DNA from 4 places in the Janthinobacterium leeuwenhoeki genome. Region 1 is predicted to be linked to each of the others. Evidence: predicted binding sites of a transcription regulator. Region 1 holds the regulator's gene; each other region holds the start of a gene.
The links. The regulator LexA, encoded in region 1, represses DNA repair genes until DNA is damaged. The targets are predictions, from matches to a motif close to ACTGTATNNNNATACAGT.
Positions count from the first base shown of each region.

Region 2: recA (recombinase RecA) is a predicted target of LexA. The motif match lies at 1,304-1,321, and genes of this name have one in related genera.
Region 3: ACQ4WS_RS22355 (PA0069 family radical SAM protein) is a predicted target of LexA. The motif match lies at 1,103-1,120, and genes of this name have one in related genera.
Region 4: dinB (DNA polymerase IV) is a predicted target of LexA. The motif match lies at 1,172-1,189, and genes of this name have one in related genera.

Region 1 covers NZ_JBNYXT010000026.1:4,405-6,605, forward strand. Annotated here, with positions in the region: gene priB (primosomal replication protein N) at 1-152, opposite strand, end outside; gene rpsF (30S ribosomal protein S6) at 173-562, opposite strand; gene ACQ4WS_RS18465 (hypothetical protein) at 605-805, opposite strand; gene lexA (transcriptional repressor LexA) at 838-1,485, shown strand; gene ACQ4WS_RS18475 (cystathionine gamma-synthase family protein) at 1,576-2,201, opposite strand, start outside.
Region 2 covers NZ_JBNYXT010000006.1:7,096-9,296, forward strand. Annotated here, with positions in the region: gene recA (recombinase RecA) at 97-1,200, opposite strand; gene ACQ4WS_RS07190 (response regulator) at 1,455-2,189, shown strand; gene ACQ4WS_RS07195 (sensor histidine kinase) at 2,186-2,201, shown strand, end outside.
Region 3 covers NZ_JBNYXT010000039.1:39,186-41,386, forward strand. Annotated here, with positions in the region: gene ACQ4WS_RS22345 (methyl-accepting chemotaxis protein) at 1-299, shown strand, start outside; gene ACQ4WS_RS22350 (tRNA-uridine aminocarboxypropyltransferase) at 371-1,054, shown strand; gene ACQ4WS_RS22355 (PA0069 family radical SAM protein) at 1,183-2,201, shown strand, end outside.
Region 4 covers NZ_JBNYXT010000019.1:86,015-88,215, reverse strand. Annotated here, with positions in the region: gene dinB (DNA polymerase IV) at 1-1,152, opposite strand, end outside; gene ACQ4WS_RS16030 (S9 family peptidase) at 1,295-2,201, shown strand, end outside.

The DNA of each region.
Region 1 (2,201 bases):
GCGGCAACATCAAACTCGGTCAAACGGGCAATCCCTGCTTCCATCTGCTGCGAACTGTGTTGCAATACTGCATTCACAATCGGTAGCCCTGCCGGGGTATAGCGCAATATTTCGCGCTCGGCAATGATGGCGGTGACTTGTAGCTGGTTCAGCGCACGATCCTGGTCAAGAATTAAGCTGCTGCTGCGGCTGGAGCGGCTGCTGGTGCTTCGGTGCGGTGGCTTTTGGCCGCGTCTTCGCGTTGTACCGATTTCATCATCGGCGAAGGAGCTGTTTCAGCTTTCTTCATTTTAACGGTCAGGTGACGCAACACGGCATCATTGAATTTGAATGCTGTTTCCAACTCGACCAGGGTCTCGTTGTCGCATTCGATGTTCAGGCAGATGTAGTGTGCTTTAGGCAGCTTTTGGATCGAGTAAGCCATTTGACGGCGGCCCCAATCTTCCACGCGGTGAACCGAACCGCCGCGGGTGGTTACGCTGGCTTTGTAGCGTTCGATCATCGCGGGCACTTGCTCGCTTTGGTCCGGATGGACGATAAAGACTATTTCATAATGACGCATGCAAACTCCTTCAGGTCGGATTGATAATCGCCCACCCCGGCGTCAAGACGGGTGTGGGAAGGTCAGCCGAAGATTATAACCGCCTTTTGCAAACGTTTCAATCATTCCTTCCACCAGCGCCCGAAAAGCCTGCACTCGCCCCTGCTTTGCGCCCATGGACAAGTATTTCTTGCGAAATTCGCCTGAAACACGGAAATCCCCTTGCATAGTGGGCGATACTGTACAAAAATACAGACTGTTCATATAGACAGCATTTTAGTATGCACCCACCGCTCATGATCAAGCTGACAGCACGACAAGAACAAATCCTGAACCTGATCAAGGACGCGATTGAAAATACGGGTTTTCCTCCCACCCGTGCCGAAATCGCCAATGAACTGGGTTTCAAATCGGCCAATGCGGCCGAAGAGCATTTGCAGGCCCTGGCCCGCAAGGGCGCGATCGAGATTTCGCCCGGCACGTCGCGCGGCATCCGCCTGATCGGTGCGGCGGCGAGTGCGGCCGCCGATGCGCTTGCATCGAAAGTACCGGCGGCGCTGCTGCTGTCGCTGCCCCTGATCGGCCGCGTGGCGGCTGGTTCGCCCATCCTGGCGCAGGAAAACCTGGAAGCGAGCTACAACGTCGACCCCGCCCTGTTCTCAGCCAAGCCCGACTTCCTGCTCAAGGTACGCGGCTGGTCCATGCGCGACGCCGGCATCATGGATGGCGATTTATTGGCCGTCAAAAAGGTCGACAGCGCCAAGAATGGCCAAATCGTCGTGGCCCGCATCGGCGACGAAGTCACCGTCAAGCGCTACAAGAAAACGGGCTCCGTCATCGAACTGTTGCCGGAAAACCCAGACTTCAAGGTCATCACCGTGTCGCCGGAAGATGAGTTCGCCCTGGAAGGACTCGCCGTCGGACTGATGCGCAGCTGGCATTAAATTACATGCCGGGATCAGCGCCCGCCGGGTCTGACCCCAGTTTTTAGTTTGCCTCAAAACTGGCACACGGCCTAGTCACCAACACCGCTCTCAGCCCTCCAGCGCACCACGGAAGTCTTCCAGCAGATCGGCCTCATCCTCGATCCCGACGGATACGCGGATCAGCGATTCGGCGATGCCCATGCTGGCGCGGCGCTCGGCTCCCATCTCATAGAAGATCGTGTGGGCGACGGGAATGACCAGGGTGCGCGTGTCACCCAGGTTGCTAGCCGGAATCGCCAGATTCAGGCGATTCAGGAAATCGAAGCAATCGATGCCATCTTTTAATTCAAAGCTGAACAGCGAACCATAGCTGCGGAACAAGTCCGTCGCCAGCGCGTGCTGCGGGTGCGAGGACAAGCCTGGGTAATGCACTGCCGCCACTCTCGGGTCCGCTTGCAACATGGTGGCCAGCGCCAGGGCGTTCGAGCAGGTACGGTCCATGCGCAAGGCCATGGTTTCGGCGCCGACGGCGATATGGTGCGCCGCTTCCGGACCCAGGGATGCGCCGAAGTCGCGCAAGGCCTTGGCGCGGATTTGCGCGATGCCCCACTGTGCCGGCGCGGCCTTTTTATAATTATCGAAAATGTTTGGATACTGCGTCCAGTCGAACACGCCCGTGTCCGTCAAGCTGCCACCCAGCGCATTGCCGTGGCCGCCGATGGATTTCGTCAGAG
Region 2 (2,201 bases), on a different contig from region 1:
CCGTAATCCGACAACATTGTTGGCGTCTGATCCGACAACATTGTTGGCGTCTGTGGTGTTGTCGGATTACGCGCGGCTTTGCCGCGCTAATCCGACCTACTCTGGCTTGGCTTCCGCAGCCTTGGCAGCCTTGTCAGCGGCTTTATCCGCTTTTTCCGGTTTTTCAGCAGCCAGCGGCGGCAGTTCGCGCACGCCCAGCGAAGCGCGGACCTTGTTTTCAATTTCGCGGGCCAGTGCCGGACGCTCTTGCAGGAAGGCGCGGGCGTTGTCCTTGCCCTGGCCGATGCGTTCGCCGTTGTAGCTGTACCACGAACCGGATTTTTCCACGATCTTGGCATCCGAGCCCAGGTCCAGGATTTCGCCTTCGCGCGAGGTGCCTGCGCCGTACAGGATGTCGAAGTGCGCCTCCTTGAACGGTGGCGCGATCTTGTTCTTGACGACCTTGACCTTGGTTTCGTTGCCGATCACTTCATCGCCGGACTTGATCGAACCGGTGCGGCGGATATCCAGGCGCACGGAGGCGTAAAATTTCAGCGCATTGCCACCCGTGGTCGTTTCCGGGCTGCCGAACATCACGCCGATCTTCATGCGGATCTGGTTGATGAAGATGACCAGGGTATTCGTGCGGTTGATGGAACCGGTCAATTTACGCAAGGCTTGCGACATCAGGCGCGCTTGCAAGCCTGGCAGGGAATCGCCCATGTCGCCTTCGATCTCGGCGCGTGGCGTCAGTGCCGCCACGGAGTCGATCACGACGAGGTCGACACTGCCCGAACGCACGAGGGCGTCACAAATTTCCAGCGCCTGCTCGCCCGTATCCGGTTGCGAGATCAGCAACTCGTGCAGGTTCACGCCCAGCTTTTGCGCGTAACCGACGTCCAGCGCGTGCTCGGCATCGATAAAGGCGCAAGTACCGCCCAGTTTTTGCATTTCAGCAATGGTTTGCAGGGTCAGGGTGGTTTTACCCGACGATTCCGGACCGTAGATTTCCACCACGCGGCCGCGCGGCAAGCCGCCCACGCCCAGCGCGATATCGAGGCCGAGCGAACCGGTCGACACGACTTGCACTTCTTCGATCACAGCGCTGGCATCCATGCGCATGACCGAACCTTTGCCAAACTGCTTCTCGATCTGCGCCAGTGCGGCGGCGAGCGCCTTGGCTTTTTCCGATGCGGGTACTACAGCTTTTTTATCGTCCATATGTTCTTTCAGCCGTTCTACAGTTGCAGATTCACGTGACGCATCTACGTGAACCGTGCAGCCTGCGATAGCGCCAGTGGGTTAAATTCTTTATACAGACAGTACTGTATAAAAAAACAGTGATCAATGCAAGCGGAACGTGGATTTGTTTTGAAACAGATCAATACAAGCCTGGTTTTTCACAAAAACTATCCACCTTGCGGAAAATGAAACACAATACAAGCTTCTACCGCCGCAAGCAGAGGAAGTGCACCATGCGTATTTTACTTGCCGAAGATGACAGCGTGCTGGCCGATGGCCTGACCCGCTCGCTGCGCCAGTCCGGTTATGCCATCGACTACGTCAAGACGGGGCAGGAGGCCGATACGGCACTGTCTACCCAGGAATTCGACTTGCTGATCCTCGACCTGGGCCTGCCCAAGATGTCCGGCCTGGAAGTGCTGCGCCGCCTGCGCGCGCGCGCCTCGCTGCTGCCGGTGCTGATCCTGACGGCCGCCGATTCCATCGAACAACGCGTGAATGGCCTCGACCTCGGTGCCGATGATTATATGGCCAAGCCGTTCGCCCTGTCGGAACTGGAGGCAAGAGTGCGCGCCCTGACGCGCCGCGGCGCCGGCGGCGGCGCCACCGTCATCAAGCACGGCCCTCTCAGCTACGACCAGGTAGGACGCAGCGCCTACATCAACGACCAGATGCTCGACCTGTCGGCGCGCGAACTGGGCTTGCTGGAAATCCTGCTGGGCCGCACCGGCCGCCTCGTTTCGAAAGAGCAACTGGTCGACCACCTGTGCGAATGGGGCGAAGAAGTGTCGAACAACGCCATCGAAGTGTATGTGCACCGCTTGCGCAAGAAGATCGAAGTGGGCGGCGTGCGCATCGCCACCGTGCGCGGCCTCGGCTATTGCCTGGAAAAATACTCGGAAGCGGCGCGCCTGAACGCCGAAGCGGGCGAGGCGGCAAGCCCGGCCAGCGGCCCCGCCAGCAAGTGAAGGCGCGCGAGG
Region 3 (2,201 bases), on a different contig from region 1:
CGGCCGAATCCATGCAGGAACAGGCGGCCAAGCTGGCCGAGGTGGTGGGCCTGTTCAAGCTCGATGCAACGCAGCACTATGTTTCGGCCAGTGCTGGTCCGTCCGTGACGGCGTCTGCACCAGGAAAAGCTGCCATGCGAGCTGCCACGCGGCCCGCCATCGAGCCTGCCAAACACCGCGCGCCGGCACCAGCCGTGACTGCACCCGTGCCGGGCAAGGCGGCGCATGCAGAAGCGGGGCGCGCACGCACGCCGAAGACGCCGGTGGCATCCGGTGCCGATGAATGGGAAGAGTTTTAAGCGCAGACTCCCCGTGGCATGGCGCGGGCGCTACAATCGCTGCTTGAAGACAGCCGCGAACGCGCTCCGCCATGACCACCCGCCGTAACTCCAGTTCTAACTCCAGCCATACTGCTGCATCGTCCTCCTCGACTGAAACCGCCAAACGCGCGCGCTGTCCAAGCTGTCTGCGCGCCGAAACCAGCTGCATCTGCCGCTGGATCGCCCCCGTTGCCCATGCGGTGGAAGTGCTGATCCTGCAGCATCCGCTGGAAGTCCACAACGCCAAGGGCAGCGCCCGCTTGCTGCACCTGAGCCTGCCCAACAGCCGCATGCTGACGGGCGAGCAGTTTGCCCCGGAGACGCTCGCCGAATTGCTGGCCGACAAGCACAACGTGCTGCTCTACCCGGACACGCCTGGCGACCGTTCGCTGGGCATCGCGCCGCCGCCAGCGCTCGACTCCGCCACCTTGCTCGATCCCGCCCGCTTGCGGTTGGTGGTACTGGACGCTACCTGGCGCAAGAGCCGCAAGATGCTGTATCTGAATCCCCTGTTGCAACAGCTACCGCGCCTGCCCCTGCGCGATACGCCCGCTTCCCATTACCTGATCCGCAAGGCGCACGCGCCAGACCAGTTATCGACCCTGGAAGCGACATGTTATGCCCTGATGCAGTTGGAGCATGACGCGCCTCGCTTTGTTCCCCTGATCACGGCATTTGACGGCTTTGTCGCGCAGCAGTTGAGTTATGTCATGCCGCATGCTGAAAAAGCGTGAAACGGCAGCACGCCAGCCCTTGATCTTGCCCGCACAGCGGCATAGTATACTGTATGTATATACAGTTAATGGGGCCGTTCATGAAAGCAATCATTCCAGAGCACGATGACAGCTTCGCCGGGCAAGCCATGTTGCCGCCGCAATCGCTGAAGGCCCACAAGGGGCGCGGCGCCGTGTCGAACCTGCAAGGGCGCTACGAAGCGCATGCGCGCGCCGGTTTCGATGATGGCTGGAGCGTGGGCGGCCTGGATGCGGCGGAGGGGGAGGCAGCAGCTCCGGGCTGGAAGACGCAGGTCAGCGACGAGCAGGCGCGCACCATCCTGACGCGCAACGCTTCGCCCGATTTGCCGTTCAATGTATCGCTCAATCCTTACCGGGGCTGCGAACATGGTTGCATCTATTGCTTTGCCCGCCCCACGCATAGCTATCTGGGCCTGTCGCCGGGCCTGGACTTCGAAAGCCGCATCTACGCCAAGGTGAACGCCCCCGAACTCTTGCGGCGTGAACTGGCCAAGCCATCGTATGTGCCCGAACCGATCGCCCTGGGCGTCAATACCGATGCGTATCAGCCGTGCGAACGCGAACGGCAACTGACGCGGCGCGTGCTGGAAGTACTGCATGAGTGCGACCACCCCGTGGCGCTGATCACGAAATCGTCGCTGATCGAGCGCGATATCGATATCCTGGCGCCGATGGCGGCCAGGCGCCTGGCCGCCGTGGCCATCACTGTCACCACGCTCGACCCGGCCATCGCGCGCACGCTGGAACCGCGCGCGGCCGCCCCGGCGCGGCGCCTGCGCACCATCCGCACCCTGACCGAGGCGGGCATCCCCGTGGGCGTGAGCATCGCGCCCATCATCCCGTTCGTGACGGAACCGGAAATCGAGCAGTTGCTCGAAGCCGTGCGCGACGCGGGCGCCATCCACGCCCATTACGTGGTGCTGCGCCTGCCGTGGGAAGTGAGTCCCTTGTTCCAGCAATGGCTGGAAGCGCATTTCCCGGAACGGGCCCAGCGCGTGATGAACCGGGTACGCGAAATGCGCGGCGGCAAGGATTACGACAGCGCGTTCGGCGCGCGCATGCGGGGCGAAGGCGTGTGGGCCGACCTCATCCGCCAGCGTTTTGAAAAAGCCGTGCACCGGCTGGG
Region 4 (2,201 bases), on a different contig from region 1:
GGGAACCTGGCGCGTCACGATGGCCGGGTCGCACAGGGTCGAGATGCGCACGCCCAGCAGGCGGATTTTCTTTTCAAATGGCACGCGCCGCAAGCAATCGCGGCTGGCGCGCAGGATGGCGGCCGCGTCCGCCGTGGCGCTGGGCAAGGTAATGTCGCGCGTGACGGTGCTGAAATCCTCGAAGCGCAGCTTGATGCCCACCGTGCGCCCCGCCAGCGACTGTTTATCCAGGTCGCCCGCCACGCGCGTGCACAGGCTTTCCAGCTTTTCCGACAGGGTGGCGCGGTCGCGCACCACCTGCAAGTCGCGCTCGAACGTCGTTTCGCGGCTGACGGACTTGGTTTCCCGGCTCGTCTGCACGGGGCGATCATCGAGGCCCAGCGCCGCCTGGCGCAGCCAGCCCGTGTACAGGTCGCCAAACTGCGTGCGCAGCATGGCCATGTCGGCCCTGGCCAGCTCGCCGATGGTAATAATGCCCAGCGCTTCCAGCTTGGCCGTCGCCTTCGGGCCGATGCCGTTGATCTTTTTCGCCGGCAAGGACCACACGCGCGTTTCGATATCCTCGGGCGACAACATGGTGAGCCCGTCGGGTTTTTCCAGGTCAGAACAGATTTTCGCCAGCAATTTGTTCGGTGCCAGGCCGATCGAGCACGACAGGCCCGTCGCCTCGAACACGGCCGCCTTCAGGCGCGCCGCCATGGCCGGCGCCTGCTCGCCGTATTCGGTCAGGTCGACATAGATTTCATCGATGCCCACGTTCTGGATGATGGGGCACAACTGGGCCACGGCTTGCTTGAAGCGGGCCGAATACTCGCGGTAAGCCTCGAAATCGGCTGGCAACAAAATACTGTCGGGCGCCAGCTTGGCCGCCTTCATGATGCCCATGGCGGAAAACACGCCAAACTTACGCGCCGCATACGTCGAGGTGGTGACGACGCCGCGCCCCACGTAATCGCGCATGCGCGCAAACTGCCGCGTGCCGTCAATCTGTAGCACCGGTTGCTGCAAGCGCCCGCCGCCGATGACGACGGCTTCGCCGCGCAACTCCGGATATTTCAACAGTTCCACGGAGGCGAAGAAGGCGTCCATGTCCAGGTGGGCTATCCAGCGGCGGGCGGGTGGCTCGGGAAGTGGGGAGGCAGATGCGGTCAAGGACACCTCGCGGCAAGATACTGTAGTTATATACAGTATCGCTGGAAATGCCCATGGATGCAAGTTGAAACGCACGCGCACCGCAGTTGCTTTTCTCAATGACAAGATTACAATCCTGACACAACTATTCAAAGGAGTCGCCTTGTCCATCACCCATCACGCTGCGCGCCGCCGGTCCGTCTGGTCATCCATCCTGCCGGCCCTGCTGCTGTCCACGCTGGCGCCATCCGCGCTGGCCGCCGCCACTGCCACCGCACCTGTCGCCGCCAAGACGGCCTGGCAAGAAACGCGCCACGGCACGGTCGTCACGGACGACTACCGCTGGCTGCAAAAGAAAACCGATCCTGCCGTCATTGATTACCTGAATGCGGAAAACGCCTACACAGCCGCCGTCACGGCCCCGATCCAGCCGCTGGCCGACAAGGTGACTGCGGAAGTCAAGGGACGCATGCAGGAAGTGGACTTGTCCGTGCCTGCGCGCCAGGGCAATTTCTACTATTACACGCGCACGGAAGCGGGCAAGCAATACGCTATCCACTGCCGCCGCCCAGTCGGCGCGGGTGGCGCCTATGATGCGCAGGCGGCTGAGGAAATCCTGCTGGACCAGAATCAATTGGCCGAAGGCCACAAATTTTTTGCCGTGCGCGCGTTTGCCATCAGCCCGAATGAACAGCTGCTGGCCTACACCACCGACACGACGGGTTTCCGCCAGTACGAACTGCACGTCAAGGATTTGAAGACGGGCAAGTTGTTGGGCGATAGCATGCCGCGTGTCACGTCCCTGGCCTGGGCGGCGGACAATGCCACCCTGATGCTGACGCAAGAAGACGCCACCACCAAGCGCGCGGACCGATTGTTCCGTCTGGCCCTGGGCGGCACGCCGCAGCAGGTCTACCACGAGCCGGTGGAACAGTTCGCCATCGGCGTGAGCCGCACGCGCGACCAGCGCTACTTTGTGCTCACCGCGCGCAGCACGGATACCAGCGAAGTGCTGCTGCTGCCAACGAGCAAGCCGCAAGGCAGTTTCCAGTCCGTGCTGAAACGCGAAA